3 regions of the Pseudarthrobacter equi genome follow, and region 1 is predicted to be linked to each of the others. Evidence: riboswitches for the same ligand, from Rfam matches in the RefSeq annotation. Region 1 holds a riboswitch; each other region holds the start of a gene.
The links. Region 1 has a riboswitch for S-adenosylmethionine ahead of metX (homoserine O-acetyltransferase MetX). Riboswitches for the same ligand answer to the same signal wherever they lie in the genome.
Positions count from the first base shown of each region.

Region 2: it holds a riboswitch for S-adenosylmethionine, as region 1 does, so the genes downstream of both, BLT71_RS02770 (LLM class flavin-dependent oxidoreductase) here and metX (homoserine O-acetyltransferase MetX) in region 1, are expected to answer to the same signal.
Region 3: it holds a riboswitch for S-adenosylmethionine, as region 1 does, so the genes downstream of both, BLT71_RS20085 (DUF1737 domain-containing protein) here and metX (homoserine O-acetyltransferase MetX) in region 1, are expected to answer to the same signal.

Region 1 is NZ_LT629779.1:1,832,799-1,840,284, forward strand. Features, by position in the region: gene BLT71_RS08225 (NAD(P)/FAD-dependent oxidoreductase) at 1-44, shown strand, start outside; gene BLT71_RS08230 (amidohydrolase family protein) at 56-1,267, shown strand; gene BLT71_RS08235 (DeoR/GlpR family DNA-binding transcription regulator) at 1,373-2,164, shown strand; gene BLT71_RS08240 (CPBP family intramembrane glutamic endopeptidase) at 2,215-2,997, shown strand; gene BLT71_RS08245 (VOC family protein) at 3,150-3,788, opposite strand; SAM riboswitch class IV at 3,951-4,066, shown strand; gene BLT71_RS08250 (bifunctional o-acetylhomoserine/o-acetylserine sulfhydrylase) at 4,110-5,432, shown strand; SAM riboswitch class IV at 5,581-5,695, shown strand; gene metX (homoserine O-acetyltransferase MetX) at 5,708-6,823, shown strand; gene BLT71_RS08260 (hypothetical protein) at 6,964-7,486, opposite strand, start outside.
Region 2 is NZ_LT629779.1:616,046-623,531, reverse strand. Features, by position in the region: gene BLT71_RS02785 (ABC transporter permease) at 1-104, opposite strand, end outside; gene BLT71_RS02780 (ABC transporter substrate-binding protein) at 101-1,762, opposite strand; gene BLT71_RS02775 (NtaA/DmoA family FMN-dependent monooxygenase) at 1,759-3,171, opposite strand; gene BLT71_RS02770 (LLM class flavin-dependent oxidoreductase) at 3,183-4,277, opposite strand; SAM riboswitch class IV at 4,313-4,421, opposite strand; gene BLT71_RS02765 (LLM class flavin-dependent oxidoreductase) at 4,637-5,905, shown strand; gene BLT71_RS02760 (rhodanese-like domain-containing protein) at 5,946-6,323, shown strand; gene BLT71_RS02755 (MFS transporter) at 6,417-7,486, opposite strand, start outside.
Region 3 is NZ_LT629779.1:4,420,505-4,427,990, reverse strand. Features, by position in the region: gene BLT71_RS20100 (glutamate--cysteine ligase 2) at 1-771, shown strand, start outside; gene BLT71_RS20095 (O-succinylhomoserine sulfhydrylase) at 868-2,076, opposite strand; gene BLT71_RS20090 (rhodanese-like domain-containing protein) at 2,077-2,487, opposite strand; gene BLT71_RS20085 (DUF1737 domain-containing protein) at 2,484-2,762, opposite strand; SAM riboswitch class IV at 2,776-2,890, opposite strand; gene opgC (OpgC domain-containing protein) at 3,130-5,610, shown strand; gene BLT71_RS20075 (GNAT family N-acetyltransferase) at 5,645-6,238, opposite strand; gene BLT71_RS20070 (hypothetical protein) at 6,331-6,585, opposite strand; gene BLT71_RS20065 (TetR/AcrR family transcriptional regulator C-terminal domain-containing protein) at 6,812-7,486, shown strand, end outside.

The DNA.
Region 1 (7,486 bases):
CAGCGCAGGCGCTCGCAGCCACACGCTGGTCCATCCGGCGCTGAAGAATATAGGCATGAGCATCCTGATCACCAACATCGCCGAGCTGATGACCCAGGACCTGGAGCACCGGGTCCTGAAGGATGCCGCGGTGGTGGTCGAGGGCGAACGCATCTCCTGGATTGGGCCGGCGGCCAGTGCACCCGCTGCTGACGACGCCGTCGATGCGGGGCGGCGCGCCCTGCTGCCCGGCTGGGTGGACTCCCACACGCACCTGTTGTTCGCGGGGGACCGGACGGCGGAGTTCGAGGCACGGATGGCCGGGGAATCGTATTCGGCCGGCGGGATCGCGGTGACCGTCGGCGCCACCCGGGCCACCTCCGATTTCGATCTCACGCGGCTTGCCCTGGGCAGGGTGGCCGAGGCCGTCTCGCAGGGCACCACCTACCTGGAGACCAAGACCGGCTACGGCCTTGACGTGGAGCAGGAGGCGCGCAGCGCCCGGATTGCCTCCACCGCCGCGGACCAGGCCACGTACCTGGGTGCCCACCTGGTTCCCGCCGGCCAGGACGCTGACGCGTATACAGACCTGGTGTGCGGGCCGATGCTCTCGGCGGTCCGGCCGTATGTGCAGTGGGCGGACGTGTTCTGCGAGAAAGGCGCCTTCACCGAGGACCAGTCCCGCCGCGTCCTGCAGGCCTGCAGGGATGCCGGGCTGGGGCTGCGGGTGCACGGCAACCAGCTGGGCGAGGGCCCGGGCGTTCGGCTGGCCGTTGAAATGGGTGCCGCCAGCGTGGACCACGTCAACTACCTCGCGGGCGCCGACATCGACGCCCTGGCCGGAACCTGGACCGGCTGGGACCCGGCCACCGGGTCTGGGACGCGCGGGACTGTGGCCACCTGCCTGCCGGCGTGCGACCTGTCCACCCGTCAACCGCTGGCCCCGGCCCGTGCCCTGATGGATGCCGGCATCCAGGTGGCCCTCGCCTCCAACTGCAATCCGGGCACCTCCTACACCAGTTCCATGGCCTACTGCGTGGCCACGGCCGTGCTGCAGATGCGGCTCAGCGTGCACGAGGCTGTGCGCGCCGCCACCTATGGCGGCGCGCTGGCGCTGCACAAGGATCGCGGCACCGATGCCGACGGCCAACGCGCCGTCGGTTCCATCGCCGTCGGACACCGTGCCGACCTGCACCTGCTGAACGCCCCCTCCGCGACCCATCTCGCTTACCGCCCGGGCATGCCGTTGACGTACGCTGTGTGGCGGGCCGGTGTCCGGCAACGTTAAACAGCGGAAGCATCCACCGCATTTTGACGTTAGATGATTATTTAGGGTCTGTTATGATCATGAAACGTCATCCGGAGCGGTGGCCGTTGTACCGAGAGGCCCCGCATGACCCGCACTGACCGCCTGACCGCCATCCTCGACTTGCTTGCCAGGACCGGCCAGGTGGAAGTGGATGAGATCGTCAACACCCTCGGGGTTTCGCCCGCCACTGCACGCCGCGACCTGGACAGCCTTGCCAAGCGGCGGCTGCTGACCCGCACCCGCGGCGGCGCCACCACCGGCGCCCTCGCCTACGACCTGCCCGGCCGCTACAACCGGGACGACCATGCCGAGGCGAAGGAGCAGATTGCCCGGGCCGCGTCTGCCCTGATCCGACCCGGCGCCGTCATCGGCCTGTGCGGCGGCACCACCAGCACGGCACTGGCCCAGATCCTGGCCACCCGCGAAGACCTGAACGCTCCGTCCAACCAGTCAACGCTGACCGTTGTCACCAACGCCATCAACATCGCCGGGCAACTGGCGGTACGGCCCAATATCAAGGTGATGGTGACAGGCGGCATCCTCAACCCTCGGTCCTACGAGCTGGTGGGCCCGTACACGGACATCATCATGCAGAAGGTGGTCCTGGACATCGCCTTCATCGGCGTGAACGGCATCGACCCCGAGGTGGGCCCCACCAACACGGGGGAGGGGGAAGCCTCGGTGAACGCGCTCCTGGCCAGCCGCGCCCGGGTGTCCTATGTCATTGCCGATTCCTCCAAGGTGGGGGTGCGTGCTTTCGCCACCATGGACGGCTATGACTTCACCCGCCTGATCACGGACGCCGGCATCTCGCCGCGGGACAAGGCCGCCTTCGAGGCCAAGGGCACCGAGGTCATCGTCGCCCCCGTGCCCTGACACGGCGGGGCCATCAGCCGCGGTCCAGAAACTGCGGGCAAGATGGGTACATGCTGGTTCCCTCCCGCCGCCGCCTGGCGTTCGAAGTCTGGATTGTCCTGGGCCTGTCCCTCGGCCAGTCCGCCGTGTACTCGGTAGTGCAGCTCCTGGACAAGATGACCCGGGCACCGCTGGCCGAGGGAACCTCGACGCTCAACCGGTCCCAGAGCACCCGCGAATACTTTGACCTGACCTATCAGCTCCTGGATATCTTCTTCGCCCTCGTCCCGGTCCTGCTGGTGCTGTACTTCCTGGCGGGCTCCAGGCAGGCGGCCTCCGGGGACCTTGGAGCGGGGTCCGGATCAGCCTTCACGAAACTGGGCTTCACCTTCGCCCGTCCGGGCAAGGACCTGCTCCAGGGGGTGGGCCTGGCCGCACTCATCGGCATCCCGTCGCTGGGACTCTACGCTGCCGGACGTGCCCTTGGAATCACCACCGCCATCATCCCCAGCGCCCTGGACGCCTACTGGTGGACCGTGCCGGTGCTGATCCTCTCCGCTATCCGGCACGGGATCGTGGAGGAAGTGATCGTGGTGGGCTACCTGATGGACCGCTTCGGCAAGTTCGGGTGGAGCGTGCCGCTGTCGATTGCCGTCAGTTCGGTGCTGCGCGGCAGCTACCACCTGTACCAGGGCTTCGGTCCCTTCATCGGGAACGTGGTAATGGGCATTGTCTTCGCCTGGATCTACACCCGGACCAAACGCGTCATGCCGCTGGTCATCGCGCACGCGCTGCTGGACATCGTGGCGTTCGTGGGCTTCAGCCTGTTCGGCAAGGCCGTCGGCCTGGGGTAGGCAGGTCTCGCCGGGGGAGTGGATTCGCCGGGAAACGGATTCGGCCGCTATCAGCAGGTGACGCCGTTGTCACAAGCTGATAGCGGCCGAAGCTGGTGCGGACAGGCGTCCGCGTCTGTGGTCCGGTGTGCAACCGGACCACAGGTGGAGGGTCAGAGGGTGACGGCTCCATTGGCGGTTTCGAACGTGACGGACAGGATGCCGGGGGTGCCGTGCGGGGCCACCCATTCGACAGCCACGTCCTCCAGCGGCTTCTCCACCGGCTCGCCCAGCCATTCGGTGACCCGCGAAGCGGAGCCGGCGATGGTCAGGCAGCTCATCTTGAGGCTGCTGTCATAGGCGTTGGACGGGTGCAGCGACGGGTCGCCTTGCCACTTGAGCATGTACGGGACCTGGGGGTCGGCGATGAGTCCCAGGATGCCGATCTGCTTCCACACCAGTTCCCGGCCGTCCGGGAACTTGCGGTTGCCGTTGACGGCCGCGCGGCCCAGGCGCTCCTCGAACGGGGCGAGGTCGTCCACTTCGACGCACCAGCCCATCCAGCCGCCGCCCGCCGCGGAACGGGCCCGTACGGCCTGTCCAAAGGGAGCCTTGTCCGAGGCGGGGTGGTCAAGGACCTCCACCACTTCGAGGTACTTGTGGCCCGCGAGCGGGATGATCATATTCCGGGTTCCGAACCGGGGATGTACCCCGCCTTTCACTGCCTCAACGCCGAGGGCAGATGCAATTCGTTCGGTAGTGGCCGCGAGGCCATCGTGTTCACAGGCGTAAGAGACGTGATCCATGCGCATGCCAACATCTTGGCACTTTGTGATCGGGCTCTCAGCTTAGGGTTGCCTTACTCGAAATTTCCATTTTCTTGGGGATCAGTTTTCCGCCCTGCCGGCAGCCGCGGAGACCATGTTCGTCACAATCCTGTCCGCCGCCGCCAAGGTGTTCCTACACTGGGCGCAGGTCATGAGTGCCAGCGCCAAGCCCCGGCTCGCTGGCCGGCAACCCTCCATCCGCGGTGGGGTGCCCCGGGTGAGGACCTGGTTGTCCGGCAACGGCCGGGCGGCAAGCGCGGCCCGCGGTGCTCACAGCATGCCGGGCCCATGTCAAAGGAGCCTTGAATGTCCAACGGTTGGTCCTTCGAAACCCGCCAGATCCACGCCGGCCAGGAGCCCGATGGCGCCACCGGCGCCCGGGCCCTGCCCATCTACCAGACCACCTCGTTTGTGTTCCCCAGCGCCGAAAGCGCGGCCAACCGGTTCGCCCTGGCGGAACTGGCCCCCATCTACACCCGCATCGGCAACCCCACCCAGGAGGCCGTGGAGCAGCGCATCGCCAGCCTCGAAGGGGGACTCGGCGCCCTGCTGCTCAGCTCCGGCCAGGCCGCGGAGACCTTCGCCATCCTGAACATCGCAGAGGCGGGCGACCACATCGTGGCCAGCCCCAGCCTGTACGGCGGAACCTACAACCTGTTCGCCCACACGCTGAAGAAGTTCGGCATCACCGTGACGTTCGTGGCTGACCCGGACAACCTGGACCAGTGGCGGGACGCCGTGCAGCCCAACACCAAGCTGTTCTTCGGCGAGGTGGTCTCCAACCCGCGCCAGGACGTCCTGGACATCGAAGGCATCTCCGGGGTGGCGCACCAGGCCGGCGTGCCCCTCATCGTGGACAACACCCTCTCCACGCCGTACCTGATCCGTCCCCTGGAATGGGGCGCCGACATCGTGGTCCACTCGGCCACCAAGTACCTCGGCGGGCACGGAGCGGCGATCGCCGGCGTCATCGTCGACTCAGGCAAGTTCGATTTCAGCAAGGACCCGGAACGGTTCCCGGGCTTCAACACCCCGGACCCCACCTACAACGGCCTGGTCTACGGCAGGGACCTCGGGGAAAACGGCCTCCTCGGCGCAAACCTGTCCTACATCCTCAAGGCGCGCGTCCAGCTCCTGCGGGACCTCGGCTCGGCCGTCTCGCCGTTCAACGCCTTCCTGATCGCCCAGGGCCTGGAGACGCTGAGCCTGCGCGTGGAACGCCACGTGGCCAACGCCACCGAGGTGGCCCGCTGGCTGGAACGCCGGGACGACGTCGAATCCGTCGCCTACGCAGGCCTGCCGTCCAGCCCCTGGTACGAGCGCGGCCGCAAGTACGGGCCCAAGGGGACGGGCGCCGTCGTCGCCTTCAACCTTGCCGGGGGAGCCGAAGCGGGGCAGCGGTTCGTCGACGCCCTGGAACTGCACTCGCACGTCGCCAACATCGGCGACGTCCGGTCCCTGGTGATCCACCCTGCCTCCACCACCCACAGCCAGCTGACGCCGGAACAGCAGGCGGTAGCGGGCGTGACCCCCGGCCTGGTGCGGCTGTCGGTGGGCATCGAGCACATCGATGACATCCTGGCAGACCTTGAGGCGGGCTTCCGGGCCGCCAAGGGCGCGGCCGGCTAAGCCAAAGACGTACGACGGCGGGAGGCCGGCCAGGCGGCCGGCCTCCCTTTCCGCCGGTCAGCCGTCCGGGAAAGGCAGCGCGGACCGCCAAGTCACAACCAGTCACATGCTTGGCCATCAGCGGGGGGTGTTTCGTACACTCGAACCAGGTCATGAGTGCCAGTGACAGCCCCGGCTTGCTGGCCGGCAACCCTCCTTCCGCGGCGGGGTGCCCCGGGTGAAGACCTGGCCTGCCGGTAAACGACGGCGGGCAAGCGCGTAGAAGAGGTCTTGCCATGACGGTTACCGTCGCCCGTACAACCGCACCCGAACACGGAATTGTCCGCTATGCCTCCATCGGTGGCCTGCAGCTCGAGGGCGGTGGATTCCTGCCGGACGTCACCCTGGCGTACGAAACGTGGGGGACCCTGAACGCCGATGGCAGCAACGCCATCCTGGTGGAGCACGCCCTGACCGGCAGCACGCATGTGACCCGCGGGGACACCGACGAGGAAGGCTGGTGGGAACACCTGGCCGGGCCCGGCGCCCCCGTGGACACTGACCGCTTCTTCGTGGTCTCCATCAACATTGTGGGCGGCTGCTACGGCTCCACCGGGCCGTCCTCGCCCGGCCCCGACGGCAAGCCCTGGGGTTCCAGGTTCCCCCTGGTGACGCTCCGGGACAGCACGGAAGCTGAAGCCCGCCTGGCGGACCAGCTGGGCATCAGGAGCTGGTACGCGGTGCTGGGCGGCTCCATGGGCGGCGCCCGGGCCCTGGAATGGGCCGTCACGTTCCCCGAACGGGTGCAGCGCTGTGCCGTCATCTCGGTGGGAGCCGCCAGCACGGCCGAACAGATAGCGTTCGCCCAGGCGCAGACCCTGGCCATCCGCCAGGACCCGAACTTCAACGACGGCGACTACTACGGCGGTCCCTGCCCCGAGGACGGCCTGGCGCTCGCCCGCCGCATTGCCCACATCACCTACCGGTCGGCCGCCGAGCTGGAGTACCGCTTCGGCCGTGAAGCCCAGGCTTCGGAGTCGCCGCTGCAGGGCGGGGTCCTTGCCGGCAGGGGCCGGTACCAGGTGGAGAGCTACCTGGACCACCAGGGCAGCAAGCTGGTCCGGCGCTTCGATGCGAACAGCTATATCGCCCTCACCGAGGCGCTCATGAGCCACGACGTTTGCCGTGGCCGGGGAAGCCTGGCCGATACCCTCGCCCGGACCAGTGCCCGGTTCTTCGTGGCGGCCGTGGAATCGGACCGGCTCTACTTCCCGTCCCAGTCACACGAGCTGGCCCAGGCACTGCCTGGCGACGTCGAGGTCCACCTCATCCAGGCGCCCATCGGCCACGATGGCTTCCTGACCGAAATCGGCCAGCTGGGCGCCCAGCTCCGGGCGGAGTTCCTGGCCTAGCAGCGCGGCCCGCACATGAAACAGAGGCTTGTCCGCGGATCCGAACCCTTAAGGGGCAGGTGGCGCGAACAAGCCTCTGATTGATGATCCCGGGGACGTGATGGCGCCCGGAGGCCCTTAGAGGCTTTCTGCGGCGCAGGCTAGCCGTTCATGATTTCGCTGCGGCGGGCCATGTAGTCCTCCATGGACATTTCGCCGTTGCTGTACTTCTGGTCCAGTTCCGCGAGTTTCCGGGCCCGGAATCCCTGCGGGGCCGACGGCGGCGGGGGAGTGGCAGGTGCTGCCGGCTGTTCCGGCGCGGGGTACCCGGGCTGCTGCTGGCCGGGCTGGGGCTGGTTGTAGGGAGGCTGGCTGAACTGCTGCTCCCCGTACGGCGGCTGACCGAAGGGCTGCCCGCCCTGGCCGGGGACCGGCGGCTGGCCGTACTGGTAGGGCCCGGGCTGGGGGACGTTCGGTGCCTGCTGGCCGATCTGCCGGAACCCGCCCGAGTAGTAGTCCTGCTGGGTGTAGCCATCGCGCGGCTGTCTGCTCTGCGGCCCGGCCGATCCGGGGAACTGGCCGCCCGGGTTCTGGCTGCCGGGATATTGGCCGGCACCGGGGAACTGCTCGGGGTACCGGCCGGGAAAGCTCTGGTCGTGGTTCCGCTTGGCCACCGATTTCCGG
Region 2 (7,486 bases), 1.2 Mb from region 1:
ACGGCGTCCCCCGGGAGGAGGTAGAGGATCAGGAAGGACACGGTGTACGCGGCCCAGAGGACGAACGCCCCCTGCAGCAGCCGCCGGCCGACGTAGCGGATCACTGGGACAGCCAGGCGTCGTAGAAGTCCAGGCGGCTGGAGGCTTCGAACGCCAGGCCGTGGACCTTTTCGTTGGCGGAGATGGTGGTGGACAGTTCGTAGAGCGGGATCGAGTGGGCGTCCGTGATCAGGGTTTCCTGTCCCTGGTCCACCAGTTTCTGGCGGGCGTCCTTGTCCAGTGCTGCGGCCTGCTCGCCCAGGGTGTCGTCCACGGGAAGTTTCTCGCGCAGGTTGCTGCCGCCCCGGGCGGTGGTGGAAGCGAAGACGGTGCGCAGCACGTCCGGGTCGCTGCGGGTCAGGTTGCCGTAGGAGAAGTCGTAGTCTTTGCCGGCCTGCGCGGCGGTGACGTCGGCGATGGTGGTGAACTTCAGCTGAAGGTCCACGCCCACGGCTTTGAGCTGCTGCTGGACCAGTTCCAGGACTTCCTTGGGCGACTGCCAGTAGGTGACCTTGAAGGCGAGCTTCTCGCCGTTCTTTTCCCGGACTCCGTCCGCCCCGGCCTTCCAGCCGGCGTCCTCCAGAAGCTGCTTCGCGCCGTCGGGATCATGGGCCAGCAGCCCGCTGAAGTCCTTGAAGTACGGCGTGGTGTGGGACAGCACGCCCTTGGCGGGCTGGTCCTTTTCGGTCAGGAGAGTGGAGGTGATCTCCTCACGGTTGATGGCCTTGGAGATCGCCTGGCGGACAGCTGTTTCCTTGAGCTTGGGCGTGGACTCGTTCGGGTACAGGTTGTAGACGACGCCGGGGTTGGCCCTGGTTTCGTTCCAGAAACCGTTGCCGTTGAAGAGGGTGATGTCCGCCGCGGAGATGGCCGCCGTCGCGTCGATCTGGCCGGACTGCAGGCTGCCGGTGCGGTTGCCGGCCTCGGGAATGATCTTGAAGGTGACCGTGTCCAGGTAAGCCTCGCCCGTGTTGGTGTTGGTGGCGGCCGGCCAGCTGTAGCCGGCGCGGCGCTCCAGCACCGCTTCCTTGTCCACGGTGTAGCTCTTGACGTTGAACGGGCCGGACCCGGAGAACTTCCCGGCGCAGCGGTCCGCCTCGGACAGGGACGCTGACGACGGCGAAAGCAGTCCCAGCGTGAAGGTGGATGTTGCCTGCAGGAACTGGGCGTTCGGCTTGCTGAAGTCCACCACAACGGTCTGCGGGTCCTTGACGGTGATGGCACTGACGTCACTGAGGTAGGTGGAGCCCAGGCTCGCCTTGGCCCCCAGTGCCTTGATCGCTTCGAAGTTGGTCTTCACGGATGCGGCGTCAATGGCCGTGCCGTCCGCAAAGGTGGCGCCGGTGCGGAGAGTGAACGTGAAGCTGGTGGCATCGCCGTTGGATTCGAACTTCTCCGCCAGCCAGGGCACGATTTCGCCGGATGTCGGGTCCTGCGAGGTCAGCGACGCCACGGTCTGCCGGGCGATCGCGATCGCATCGTTGTTGCCCACCTGCTGCGGATCGATGCAGCCGCGGTCCACGGACAGGGCAAAGTTCAGGTTCCCGCCGGACACCGGGGTGGCGTCGGCGGTTTGCTGCGTGCCGGCGTCGGCCCCGCCTCCGCAGGCCGAGAGCAGCAGGGCTGCGGTTCCAAGGAGGCCGACGACGGCGGCGGGCCGGCGGAAGGGACCGGCGGGCAGGGTGCGGGGCTGGTTCGGGCGGGGCTGGTTGGAGCGGGTCATGCGACGTTTTCGCTTTCGGTCAGGCCGCCGTCCAGGGAGGCGCGGCGGGTCAGCGGGGCGCGGAGGCCCAGGTTTTCGCGGAGGTTGGTGCCTTCGTATTCGGTGCGGTAAACGCCGCGGTCTTGCAGGCGCGGGACGAGTTCGTTGACAATCTCGTCCAGCCCGCCGGGAACGATCCAGGGGGTGATGTTGAAGCCGTCAACGGCGCCGGCGTGGGCGTATTCGGCGAGCTTGTCGGCGATGCCATCGTAGGAACCCACCAGGCCGCGGCCGTTGAGCCGGGAGCGTGCGGCGACGAACTGGCGGATGGACTGGCCCTTGTCCTTGGCCTCCGCGCGCCACTGGGCCGCGAGTTCCTTGGCGCTTGCGCCGTGGAAGGCGTTGCCGCGGGTGGGGTTGGTGACGTCCACGACGGGGTCCGTTTCGGGAAGCGGACCGTCGGGGTCGTAATCGGTGAGGGTCCGGCCCCAGAACTGTTCCAGATACGCGATGGACGTCTCGGGGCCCACCTGCTGTTCGCGGACCCATTGGTGCTTCTCCTCCGCCTCGGCCTCGGTGGCGCCAAGGATGAACTCCTGGCCGGGGAAGATCTTCACGTCGTCGGCGGGTCGGCCAGCCTTGAGGGTGCGCGCCACGATGTCCTCGCGGAACCTTTTGGCGTCCTCGAGCTCGGCGTGCCGGGAGAAGATCACGTCGGCGTTCCGGACGGCGAAGTCCCGCCCGTCCGCCGAGTCGCCGGCCTGGAAGAGCACCGGATGGTGCTGTGAGGAGCGCGGCAGGCGGCCGGTGATGTCGACGTCGAAACTTGCGTCCGTGCGCCGGACGGGTGTGATGCTGCCTTCTTCTAGCCAGCGCCCGGCATCCCGGGACCCGGCGATTGCGCCGTCGGCCCAGGAATCCCAGATCGCTTTGGCTGTCTGGACGAAGGCCTCGGCCCGGATGTAGCGGTCCTCGTGCTTGAGGAACCCGCCGCGCCGGAAGTTGGCACCGGTCCAGGCGTTGTCCGTGGTGACGATGTTCCAGGCCGCCCGCCCGCCGGAGAGCAGGTCCAGGCTGGCCAGGCGGTGCGCCAGGTCTGCGGGATCGTTGTAGGTGGTGTTCTGGGTGGCCACCAGGCCGATGTTGGTGGTGACGGCGGCCAGGGCCGCGAGGGCTGTCTGGGCATCGGGGCGGCCGGCGACGTCGAGGTCGTGGATGCGGCCCAGGTGCTCGCGCAGGCGCAGTCCCTCGCCGAGGAAGAACGCGGAGAAGAGGCCGCGCTCCGCCGTCTGGGCCACCCGGCGGAAGGATTCGAAGTCCGTTTGGGACCCGCTCTCCGGAGTCTTCCAGACGGTGGTGTGGTTGACGCCCTGGAAGAAGACGCCGAACTGGATCTGGCCGTTGCCGGCGGGGCGGTGGTGGGTGCTCATGATGCTCTCTTTCAGGCCGCGGCGTAGCGGTTGGCGGGGCGGGGAAGGCCGAAGGTTTCGCGGAGGGTGGTTCCGGTGCGCGGTGCGGCCACACCGGCACGGCGCAGTTCCGGCAGCACCTGGGCGGCCAGTTCGGGCAGGTCAACGTCCAGGACGGCGGGGTGGAGCCGGACGCCGTCGGCTGCCCGGAACAGCTCGACCAGCAGCTCGACGAGCCCTGCCGCACTGCCGACGTACCTGGCGCCGCCCTGCCAGGGTTCGTACGCATCAAGCTCCGCGAGGCGCTCCGCCGCGGCCTGGCCACGGGAGTCGAGGACGACGTCGAGCTCCACCAGGGTGCGCGGGGTTCCGGCCGCTGCTGCCGCAGTCGCCGCGGCCGCCAGTCCGTCAACGGAACCGGCGGCGGCGAGCGCCACATCCGCTTCGACGGCGGGGATCAGGTCCGCCGGTGCGAAGACCACCAGCTGGCCCTGCAGCGGGCGGGGAATGATGGACGGGCCCTTCACGGAGAATCTGTCACCGTCAAAGTCGGCGTAGTGGAGCTTATCCCGGTCCAGGTAACGGCCGGTGGCTGCGTCCCGGATGACAGCGCCGTCCTCCCAGGAATCCCAGAGCCGGCGGCCGGCCTCCACCACGTCCGCTGCCTCGGCCAGGACATCGGCTTCGGCGAGTGCCTCGCGGCCCACGGACTGTGCCTCGGCGGGTTCGTTGGCGGCGCTGACCAGCCAGCCGGCCCGGCCGTGGGAGGAGTAGTCCAGGCTGGCCAACTGCGTGGCCACATGGAACGGCTCGGTAAACAGCGTTCCCGCTTCGGGAACCAGGCCGAGGGAGCGGGTCAGCGGAGCCGCGAAGGCCGCGCGCTGCACGGCGTCGATCCGGCCCGCGATGCCGGTGCTGCCGGCATCCAGTACGCGGGAATCGCGGAAGGTGGCCAGGTGGAAGCCTGCGATGTCCGCGGCCTGCACGGTTTCCCGTATCCGGCCGCCGCCCAGCAGGGCGCCGGGAAGGTGGGCGGCGCGGCGCCACGCAGCCGGGTGGGCGCCGTCGCCATCGAGCTCGAGCGCCACTATTTTGGAGCGCAGTTCAGGTACAGGTGTTGAAGCCATGGTTTCCTTCTTCAGGGCCGCAGGGCGGCCGGGACGACATTCACTTGCCGCGGGGCGGCCAGGTCTGTTTCCGGAGCACCCCGCCACAAAATGCCTGAGGGTTGCCGCAGCACCAGCCGGTCCTTGGCGTGCTGACTCTTGACCTATGGCTTGAATGTAGGAGCCGGTCCAATGCGTTGACAAACGCGGTTGTCGCGCGGCGTCAACGCAGGAAATCCCGCGTCAAACAGCGGTTTTTGGCGTCATCTGGGCTCTTCGGCCCACACCCGGAAGCGGGCTCCGTGACGGCCTGTTTCCCCGGGTTTAGCCCGGTGACAGGGCCGCTTGGGACCGGGTGGGCAGGCTCGTAGGGTCATGCCATGCCTACCGCTTCCGCTGTCCCCCTGTCAGTACTCGATCTCAGTCCAGTCCCTGCCGGGCAGTCGGCCGGTAACGCGCTGCGCAACAGCATTGACCTTGCTGTAGCGGCCGAGGGCCTTGGCTACCACCGCTTCTGGCTGGCCGAGCACCACCTGAACCCCGGCGTCGCCGGTTCCGCCCCGCACGTGCTCTCCGCCCTGGTTGCCGCGGCTACCCGGACCATCCGCGTGGGCACGGCCGCCACCATCCTGGGTAACTACCGGCCTCTGCAGGTGGCGGAGAATCTCGGCACGCTCGCGGCCGTGTACCCGGACCGGCTGGACCTGGGGTTCGGACGGTCAGGACAGCCCAGCACGCCGGCCGCGGATTCGACGGGTGCAGGACGGACGACGGCGGAGCCCGCCTCCGCCGTTTACGGCTCCGGCGCGGGTGCGGGCGGTGCTGGTGCTGGTGCGGACGGCACCGCGCTTCATGCGGGCTCAGCCGGCGCGGGCGCTCCGGCGCAACCGGACGAGGGAGCCCGGGTGGTGGACGGGCTCCTGGTCCCGGCGGCCCGGCGGCTCTTCAATTCCGTCCTCCCGCGGAAGTTCCGCCTCCAGGCCGAACTCCTGGGCCGCGAACCCGGCGACGCGGACAACTTCGAAAGCGACGTCCAGGACGTGATCGGGTTCTTCACCGGCGGCTTCCGGACCCGGCACGGCGAGGAAATCACTGTCACTCCGGCGCGGGGCACCACGCCCCAGTTCTGGATCCATGGTTCAACGGCCGGTCCCAGCGCCCGCCTGGCCGGGAAGCTCGGCCTGCCGTTCGGGGCGAACTACCACGTCTCCCCCGCCACCGTGCTGGATTCGGTGGCCGAGTACCGGGCCCATTTCAAGCCGTCGGCCGCGCTGGCGGAGCCATACGTCACCGTCTCCGCGGACGTCCTGGTGGCCGATGACGGGCAGACCGCCCGCACCCTTGGTGCCGGTTATGCCGCCTGGGTGCACAGCATCCGCACCGGCCACGGCGCCATCCCCTACCCCGCACCCAGTGACGGCGGCCGCCTGGATGCGCAGGCAGCCGCACCCGAAACCGGGGCTCCGGACCTCATCCGGGACCGGGTGGAAACGCGGTTCGTGGGCGGCGCGGCGCAGGTGGCGGACCAATTACGCGACCTGCAGCACGCCACGGGCGCCCAGGAACTGTTGATCACCACCATCGCCCACAACCACCGGCACCGCGTGCGCTCCTACGAACTGCTGGCTGCCGAGTGGGGCCTGGCCTGAAGTTTGTCCCATCACCATCCACACACGAGAAGGAAAAGTCATGACCACTGAAACCGAAACAGACACCCAGCTCGTCACGGCCGCAGAAGCCGCCCAACTGATTGCCGGCGGTGCATTGCTGGTTGACGTCCGCAGCGACGCCGGACGCAACAGCACCGGGGCAGTCCCGGGAGCACTGGTGGTGGACCGCGGGCGCGTGGAGGAGGATTTCGGCCCCGGTTCGGACAAACGCCTGGCGCAGGTTGAGGGCACGGACCAGAAGATCGTGGTGTTCTGCGGCTCCGTGAACGGCTCCGGCCCGGTTGCACGGAAACTTGAGCTGCTCGGTTACGCCAACGCGGTGCACGTTGACGGCGGTTTCCCCGCCCTGCGCGACGCCGGTGTACCGACCACCGGGCCCGTCGACACCGCTAGCTAGGCGTCCGCCGATTCCCTGGGCCGGGGAACCTGGCCCGGCACCGATCCCGGCACCGACAGGCGCCACCCGCCAAAGAACCTAGTCACTAGAAACTCAGTCGATAGGAACTGAGTCGACGGGAACTGAGCCGCGGGACACCGACGTGGCAGGCAGCGGTGCGCCGGGCACTGCGGCGCGGGCCGTCGTCGTACTTTCCTTTCCGGAGCGTGCGACGGCGGCCCTCGCCTTGCGTGCCGCCACAGCGATCCGCCCGGCGTCCGCCCCTCCGGCCAGCAGTGCGGCGGCCAGCAAGGCGCAACACAGCAGGATTCCCTGGTGGAAGGCCTCCCGGGCATTGCCACCGGAGGCACCCTCGCCTAGGAACATGCCAGCGGCCGCGGCGGAGCAGAGTGCGGCGGAGAAGCGCTGGCTGAGTTGGTAGAACCCCGCAGCCACGCCGGCCGCCCCTTGCGGGGCATGGGCCAGCGTGAGCGTTTGGTTGGGCGCCACCACCAGTCCTGTGGCCACGCCCTGCAAGAGCCCCACCCCGGCGACGATGGCTGCGGCAGCACCGGCGTCGAACCCCTGGACCGCCCAGTCCTTTGCCGGGAGGCAGGCCAGCCCCGCGGCGATGGCGGCCACGATTCCCGTCCTGCCGTACCGCGCAACGAACCTCCAGCTGAGGCTGGAGGCCAGCAGCATTCCGGCGGCCTGCGGTGCCAGGATCGCAGCAGCTGCCAGCGGCGGCAGGCCCGTTCCGGTCAGGAAGTACAGGGAGGTCACGGCCGCCATGGCCGCTCCGACGCCGAACTGGCACAGTGCCACCACCGTGCCCAGGAGATACCCGGGCGACCTCACCAGGGCCGGGCTGAGCAGCGGCGTGCGGCCGCGCCGGTGATAGAAAAACTCCCATCCCGCGAAGGCAAGTACTGCAACGGCACCCAGCGCTGCCCACAGGACTGCCACCGGGCCCGGACCGTAAATGGTGGGCACCAGCGATGCCACCACCACAGCACCCAGGAGCACTGCCCCGGGGACATCCACGGCGGAGCGGCGCGGTCCAGCCTCGCTTGAGCCGTGGACGCGGCTGGGGCTGTCTGAGCGGGCGGCGTCCGTGCCGTGGCTGCCTGTGCTTCCTGACCTGGCTTGGCCGGGCTGCGGCGTCGCCCGCGGAAGATAGACCA
Region 3 (7,486 bases), 1.9 Mb from region 1:
GATGAGGGCGTGGCGGTGCTGGACCGGATCAGGGACAAGCTGGCGGTACTGACGGCACTCAGTGCCAACTCTCCGTTCTGGAACGGGCTGCCCACAGGCTTCGAAAGCTACCGGACCCAGGCCTGGAACCGGTGGCCCACCTCCGGACCAGCGGCCGTCTACGGTACCTACCCTGCGTACCGCAGGGTGGTCACGCGGCTCCTGGACAGCGGCGTGATGCTGGACGAAGGCATGTTGTATTTTGACGCGCGGCTCTCGCGGAACCACCCCACGGTTGAGGTCCGGGTAGCGGACGTCTGCCTGCGCGCCGACGACGCCGCACTGATCGCCTGCCTGGTGCGGGCGCTGGTGGAGTCGGCCAGCAGGGAGTGGCGCGACGGCGTGGACCCGGCTCCGGTCCCCACGGTCCTGCTGCGGATGGCATCATGGCAGGCCAGCAACTCCGGGCTCACGGGCGAGCTGCTGGACTTTGGCAACTTCCGTCCGGCACGCGCCGCCGATGTGGTCCGGTCGCTGGTGGATTACCTCGCCCCGGTGCTGGACGAACAGGGTGAGCTGACACTCGCCCGGCAAAGCGTGGAGGACATCATTGCCCGCGGCACGGGCTCGGCTGAGCAGCGCCAGGTGCGGGAAAAGGCACTGGCCGGCCAGCCCGAGGACTTCGGCTTCGGCGCAGTGGTGAAGCACGCGGTCAGGGTGACCATGCGCGACGCCCTGGATCCTTCGGAAGTGGACACCGTTCCCGAACTGCTGCGGGTGCGGCAGTCCTAGACCGCACTGCCGGGCGGGTCGCCGTCACAACCAGGCAGGGCCCGCCGCCGGCGACGCCGTCCGTGTCCGGATCAGCGCCGCCGCAGCGGGAGCACCCTAGATCTGCTTGAGGGCCTGTTCCAGGTCTCCGATGAGGTCTTCGGCGTCCTCCAGCCCAACGGACAGGCGCACCACGCCGTCGGTCAGGCCGATCGCGGCCCTGCCCTCCGGGCCCATGGCCCGGTGCGTGGTGGTGGCCGGGTGGGTGATGAGGGACTTGGAGTCGCCCAGGTTGTTGGAGATGTCGATGACCCGCAGCGCGTCCAGCAGTGCGAACGCGGCCTCCTTGCCCGTGCGGCCGCCGGACGGTGCCAGTTCGAGCGTCAGCACCGTGCCGCCGGCCTTCATCTGCTTGGCCGCGAGCCCGTACTGCGGGTGGGACTTCAGGAGCGGGTACTTCACCCAGCTGACGGCGGGCTGCTGCTCCAACCATTCCGCGAGCCGCAGCGCCGTGGCCGAGGAGTGGCTGACGCGCAGTCCCATGGTCTCCAGGCCCTTGGCGAGCACCCAGGCGTTGAACGCGGACAGGGCGGGCCCGGTATGGCGCATCAGTTGCTTCACGGGACCGTCAATGAATTCCTTGGTACCCAGGATGGCCCCGCCCAGCACCCGGCCCTGGCCATCGATGTGTTTGGTGCCGGAGTACACAATCACGTCCGCCCCCAGCTGGCCGCAGCGCTGCAGCAGCGGAGTGGCGAAGACGTTGTCCACCACCACCGTGGCACCCGCCGCGTGCGCAAGTTCGCTGACCGCCGCGATGTCCACGATTTCCTGCATGGGATTGGAAGGAGACTCGAAGAAGACAGCGGTGGTGGGCTCGGACAGGGCGGACCGCCACTGGTCCAGGTCAGGGCCGTCGACGAACACGGTCTCCACGCCCCACCGCGGCAGGATTTCGTTGAGGATCACGAAGCAGGAGCCGAACAGCGAGCGGGCAGCCACCACCCGGTCCCCGGCAGCCAGCAGCGCGCCGAGGGCCGTGAAGACGGCGGACATGCCGGACGCCGTCGCAAAGCATGCCTCGGTGCCCTCCAGCAGGCGGAGGCGTTCCTGGAACGTGGCCACCGAGGGGTTGCCGTAGCGGGAGTAGACGAAGCGTTCGTCTTCGCCGGTGAAGGCGCGTTCGGCAGCGGCGGCGGACTCGTACACGAACCCGGAGTTGAGGAAAATCGCCTCGGACGTTTCCTGGAAGTTGGTGCGGTCCAGCCCCCCGCGGACGGCCTGGGTGTCAGGGCTCCAGCCGGCGGCATCTTCGTTGAAGGTCACTTAGTTCTTTCCGAGGTTGGTGGGCAGGCCGCGGTTCTTCCAGCCGTTGACGGTGCGTTCGCCGTAACGGTCCGGTTCGCCTTCGAAGCCTTCCAGGACGTTGTAGGAGATGAAGCCCGCCCGGGTTGCCGCCGTAGCCGCCGCAATGGAGCGCTGCCCGGAGCGGCACAGGAACAGCAGCTCGGTGCCGCGGTTCTCCGGGCCCTGCTGCTCAAGGTCGGTTATGAATTCCGGGTTGGGAATGCCGCCCGGAAACGTCCACTGGATGAACAGAGGATCGTTGTCCGTGGCCTTGGTGTCCGGGATGCCAATGTGCGCCCATTCGCCCTCAGTGCGGACATCCACCAGGATGGCGCCCTGCTCCAGTTTGGCCCAGGCCTCCTGGGGTGTCAGGTCTCCTGCGTAGCTCATGCGTGGCCCTCGCCGTCGAATTCGGGTTCTTCAGTGGCGGATTCCAGGTGGTCCACAGCGGTGGCGACGGCGGCGTCCGCGGAGGCGATGGCTGCCGGGAGCACCACGGCCTGGGCCACGATGACGCTGCTGCCGTTGAAGGTCACTGCCGGGCTGCCGTGCAGCACGTACCCTTCCGCCAGGGCAGCCGAGATCCGCTCGCAAAAGGCGCGGTCGTCCGGGCCGCTGATCAGGCGGTAGGACAATTTCTCTTCAGGGACAGGTGCGTCAGACATGACGGATCTCCTTCTCTCACGCTTGCAGCTCGAATCGGTCGATATGCCGAGTATTCACCTGAGGCACCCCGCCGTGGAAGGAGGGTTGCCGACCGGCCAGTCAGGGCTTGGCGCCGGTACTCATTACTCCCCAAAAACGTAACACCTGCCGCCGGGAGCCGCACCGCCGCCGTCGTCATCTTCCGTAACTGAACCGGAAACACAGGGTCACAGGCGTGCCGGGCGCTTTCCGGGCAGCGCCCGACGGCGGCATTGCCGCAGGTGGGCGGGTTTTACGCTGCTTCCTGCATGCATTCCCGGCGGGCTTCGACCGATAAAGTACAGGTGGGGCCGCTGCCCCATCAGGTCTTCGGCACCGGGGGGTTCCATGAGCATGCGTACATCCGCGCGACGACGCACCAAACCTTCGGTCCAATCGTTCCGCGCGGGCGCGTCGAGGGTGTGGACATTCCTTGCCGTTGTGCTTCTGGCAGCGTGTGCCGTGGTGCTGCCCGCAGGCGCCGCCAGCGCCGCCGACCTTAACCCGGACGAGGGAAAACCCCTGCTGGGCGCGGTGCTGGAGTGGGGTGAAGATTCCGCTGCCGGTTTCGCCGAACGGCTTGGAGCATCTCCCGCCGCCTACGGCCACGACCTCGCCCTGCCGTACCGCCCCTCGGAGCAGAACAACCTCCGGGGCTTCCTGGAGCAGGCGTCACTCCAGGGTTCGCATGCGATGTTCACTGTGAAGCCCACTGTGCCGCTCGACCAGATTGATGACGCTGCCGCAGCGTCCTTTGCCGCGGAAGTGCGGCGGCTGACATCGGGTTTCACCGGGCAGGTGCTGATCCGTTTTGCCCCGGATATGAATGCCAGCTGGGTGGAATGGGGCCAGCAACCCGGCGCGTACCGGGACGCCTTCCGTGCGGTGTCCGCGGCGTTCAAGAAGTCCGACGGCGGTCCGCTGATGGTGTGGGAGCCGTACCTTGGCAAGGACTATCCCTTCGCCCGGAGCCGGAACGCGGCAGCACCCGGCAGCGGGGGTTTCGCATTGCTCGACACCAACGGTGACGGAACCTGGGACGGGGCGGACAGCGCCTACGGACCGTACTACCCCGGCGACGACGCCGTGGACTGGGTGGGCCTGACCGCCTTCCACGACGATACGGCCGGCGGGGCGGCGGTGAACACGGTACCCAGGGCGGGCGAGCTGCGGGAGATGCTCACAGCCTCCGGCGGGGAAAACTTCTACAGGGACTATTCAGCCGGGCGCGGCAAGCCGTTCGTGCTGCAGACCGCCGCGTTCTACAGCCCGTCCTCCGGAGGCGCCTCCGAAGTGGACGTCAAGGCCGGCTGGTTCGACCAGGTGGTGGGGGCCGCCACGTCCGCCGAGTTCCAGAAGACTGCGCTGGTGGTGTGGGACGAACGGACCAGCACCCGGGACACTGGAGTGGCGAGCATCAGTTGGCTGCTGACCGGCAACTCTGCCGTGGCCGAGGCTGCCCACGCGCGGCTGAAGGATTCGTCAATGGTCACCGGACCCGTCACGGAAGTAGGCACAGGCGGCAGCTATGTCCGGGCCAACACCCTGACGGGCGCCGCAGCCTGGACAGTGGGCGCGGCGCTGATCCTCCTGCTGGTGGCACTGTGGCAGGTTCCCCGCAGGGTGAACGCCGCTACCGCCTGGGGCTACGCCGACCCCTCCAAGCGGGATTCCCGGGTGGACCTGCTCCGCGGCATGGCCATCGTCTTCGTGGTGGTCAACCACTTGGGCATGACATCGCTGTTCCAGCTGCTGACCCAGGAGGCAGTTGGCTTCGTCAGCGGCGCAGAACTGTTCGTGCTGTTCTCCGGGCTGGTGGTGGGCATGGTCTACGGCCCCCGGGTGCGCGAGGACTTCGGCACCGTGCTGGACCTGACGTCCCGCCGCGCCGGCAAGCTGTACCTGACGGCGCTGGTGGTCCTGATCGGCGTCTTCCTGGTTTCGCTCCTCCCCATTTTCCGGACCGAGGCGCTCACCACTTTCGTGGACCAGGGGACCGGCGGGGCCGGCCACCAGGGCGCCGGCCGCACCTACGACCTGTATGCGGGGATGGAATCCCTCTTCCAGTTCCCGGTGCCGCCACAGATTCTTCCTGCCGTCCTCCTGCTGCAGTTCGGGCCGTGGCAGTTCAACGTCATGGGCCTGTACGTGGTGCTGCTGCTGGTCAGCCCGCTGATCCTCGCAGCGCTCAGCCGCGGCAAGGCCGTCTGGGTGCTGGCCGCAACGCTGGGGCTCTACGCGGTCGGCTCCATCACCCGCTTCCGGCTCCTGCCGTCGCAGTTCGAGGATTCGTTCCCGCTGCTTGTCTGGCAGGTGCTGTTCGTTATCGGGCTCGTGGCGGGCTACCACCGGCGGACCATCGTGGCGTGGCTGTCTGCGAGGACGTGGCTGGTAGTGGCTTGCACCGCCGTCGCGCTGCTGTTCGCGTTCCTGTCCTGGGGCAACCCCTACCTGGCCAACGGCTTCGACGTCCGCCTGGCCCTTATTCCGGACACGACGTACCGGGCCATGTACGACGCACTGTTCGCCCGCACCTACCTGGCTCCGGGCCGGCTGCTCAACGTACTGATCCTGGTGGTGGCCGCCTACGCGCTGCTGACGGCGTACTGGAAACCCATCGAGTGGGTGCTGGGCTGGTTCCTGATCCCCCTGGGGCGCGCCACGCTCTACGTGTTCATCATGCATGTGGTGCTGATCGCCGTGGTGGCCAATATTCCCCCACTGCAGCAGGAGAACGTGCTGCTCAACACCGCAGCCTACGCCGTGGTCCTCGGGCTCCTGTGGGCGATGGTCCGGACGAAGTTCCTCTTCAGGATCATTCCCACCTAGGACCTGTTCGGGAGCCCGGCGTGGCCGCCCGCGGTTACTGTCCGTGCGGCAGGATGAGCTGGTGCAGCAGGTGGTCCTGCCATATTCCGGCAATCTGCAGGTACTCCGGGGCGACTCCGATTTCACGGAACCCTGCCCGGCCCAGGATCCGCCGCGATGCCGCGTTATGCAGCAGGGTGGCGGCCTGGATCCGGTGCAGGCCAAGCTCTCTCTGCGCGTAGCCGGCCGCGAACCGTACAGCGGCCGTGCCGACGCCCCGCCCCAGGAGGCTGTGGTCCACCCAGTAACCGAGGTTGGCGCTGAGGAACGGACCCCGCACGATTCCGGTGAGGGTGATGGTTCCGACGATGCGCTGGCCCGCCATTGAGCCACCGGAACCCTCGAGGAGGACCCAGGGAACCTCCGTGCCTGACTCCAGCTGCTCACACTTGGCCCGGATCAGCTCCCGCTGCCGTTCGGCGCTGTAGAACGCCTCCGGCCGGTGGGGTTCCCACGGGGCCAGGTGCCGTCGGTTTCGGACGTACGCCCCTGCGAGGGAGTGCCCGTCATCGGCGTGGAGCAGCCGGATGCCAACCCCGTGGAGCAGTTGTTCTGGCTCGGCTACGGGCGTGGGGTGTGGATTGTTCATCCTTCGATTGTGCCGTGCAGCCCGGCAATACCTGCCGCCCGCACCGCACGAAAAATGCTGTGGCACCCTGGTGCCACAGCATTTGTTTCGTCTTATACGAGGCCGGGATAGCTGGCGACGATGTAGTCGGCAGCGGCCGGGCCTTTCATCCGCAGGCGGTTGTGCCGCGGGTTGATCCGGTGCTTCATGGCTGACCAGAACTGCGGTTCAGCGCCCGGGGAGTGCTGGTTGATGAAGCACCAGCTGGTGTAGAGCCCGAACAGGCGGTCACGGTTGAGGCCATGTTCGGTGGATTCGTCGAGGTAGGTGGCTTCCTGGAGGAACTGATCAAACTGCGAATTGGCCACGACGGCTTCCCTTCGCTAAGTGCAATGGTGTCGCCATTCGGCTATAGCGGCGAACCTCCGGCGCCCTGCACGGGGCGATGGAGTGTGACGGTGGGGCACTTACAATCTGGCCTAAGGGCCGCGCAGCCGCATGTCTACGTTGTAGACTTTACGCGTAGACTACAAATACAGCAAGCGTCTGGACTATCCTTTCCCGGAAGCCGGCGCCTGCTAAAGGACGGACACCATGACTCCCAAAGATGCCGCGGGCCCAGGCACCTCCGTAAGGCGGAAGGCCCCACTCAGTAAGGAGAGGGTGCTCGCAAAAGCCTTGGAATTGGTGGATGCCGAGGGCGTTGACGCCCTCACCATGCGGCGCCTGGGCCAGGCGCTGGACCGGGATCCCATGAGCCTGTACCGGTATGCGGAAAACCGTGCGGCCCTGCTTGACGGAGTGGCAGAACGGGTTCTTGACGAACTCCCCGTCCAGCCGGACGATCCCGATTGGAAGGCACAGCTTCGCCACATTGCGCACAGCCTGCGCCGCCTTGCCCTTGAGCACCCCAACGTGGTGCCGCTTCTCGTTACCAGGCCGCTGTCCACGCCGTTGGGCCTTCGGCCCTTGGGCACGCTCCGGCCACTGGAGCAAATCCTTTCGCTGCTGATCGCAGCGGGATTTGCGCCAGCCGGGGCCCTGCACGTTTACAGGGCCTACTATGGCTTCCTTTACGGACACATCCTCAATGAGCTACAGGAATTCGTGGTGGATCCGGAGGAGAACGAGGTGTTGCTCCGACTTGGATTGCACCGCCTTCCGGCCAAGGATTTTCCCCGGCTCCGCGCCCTGGCCCCTGCATTGGCAGACTACGACGGCTCCGAGGAACTGGACAGGGGACTCACCATCCTTTTGACCGGTCTGGAA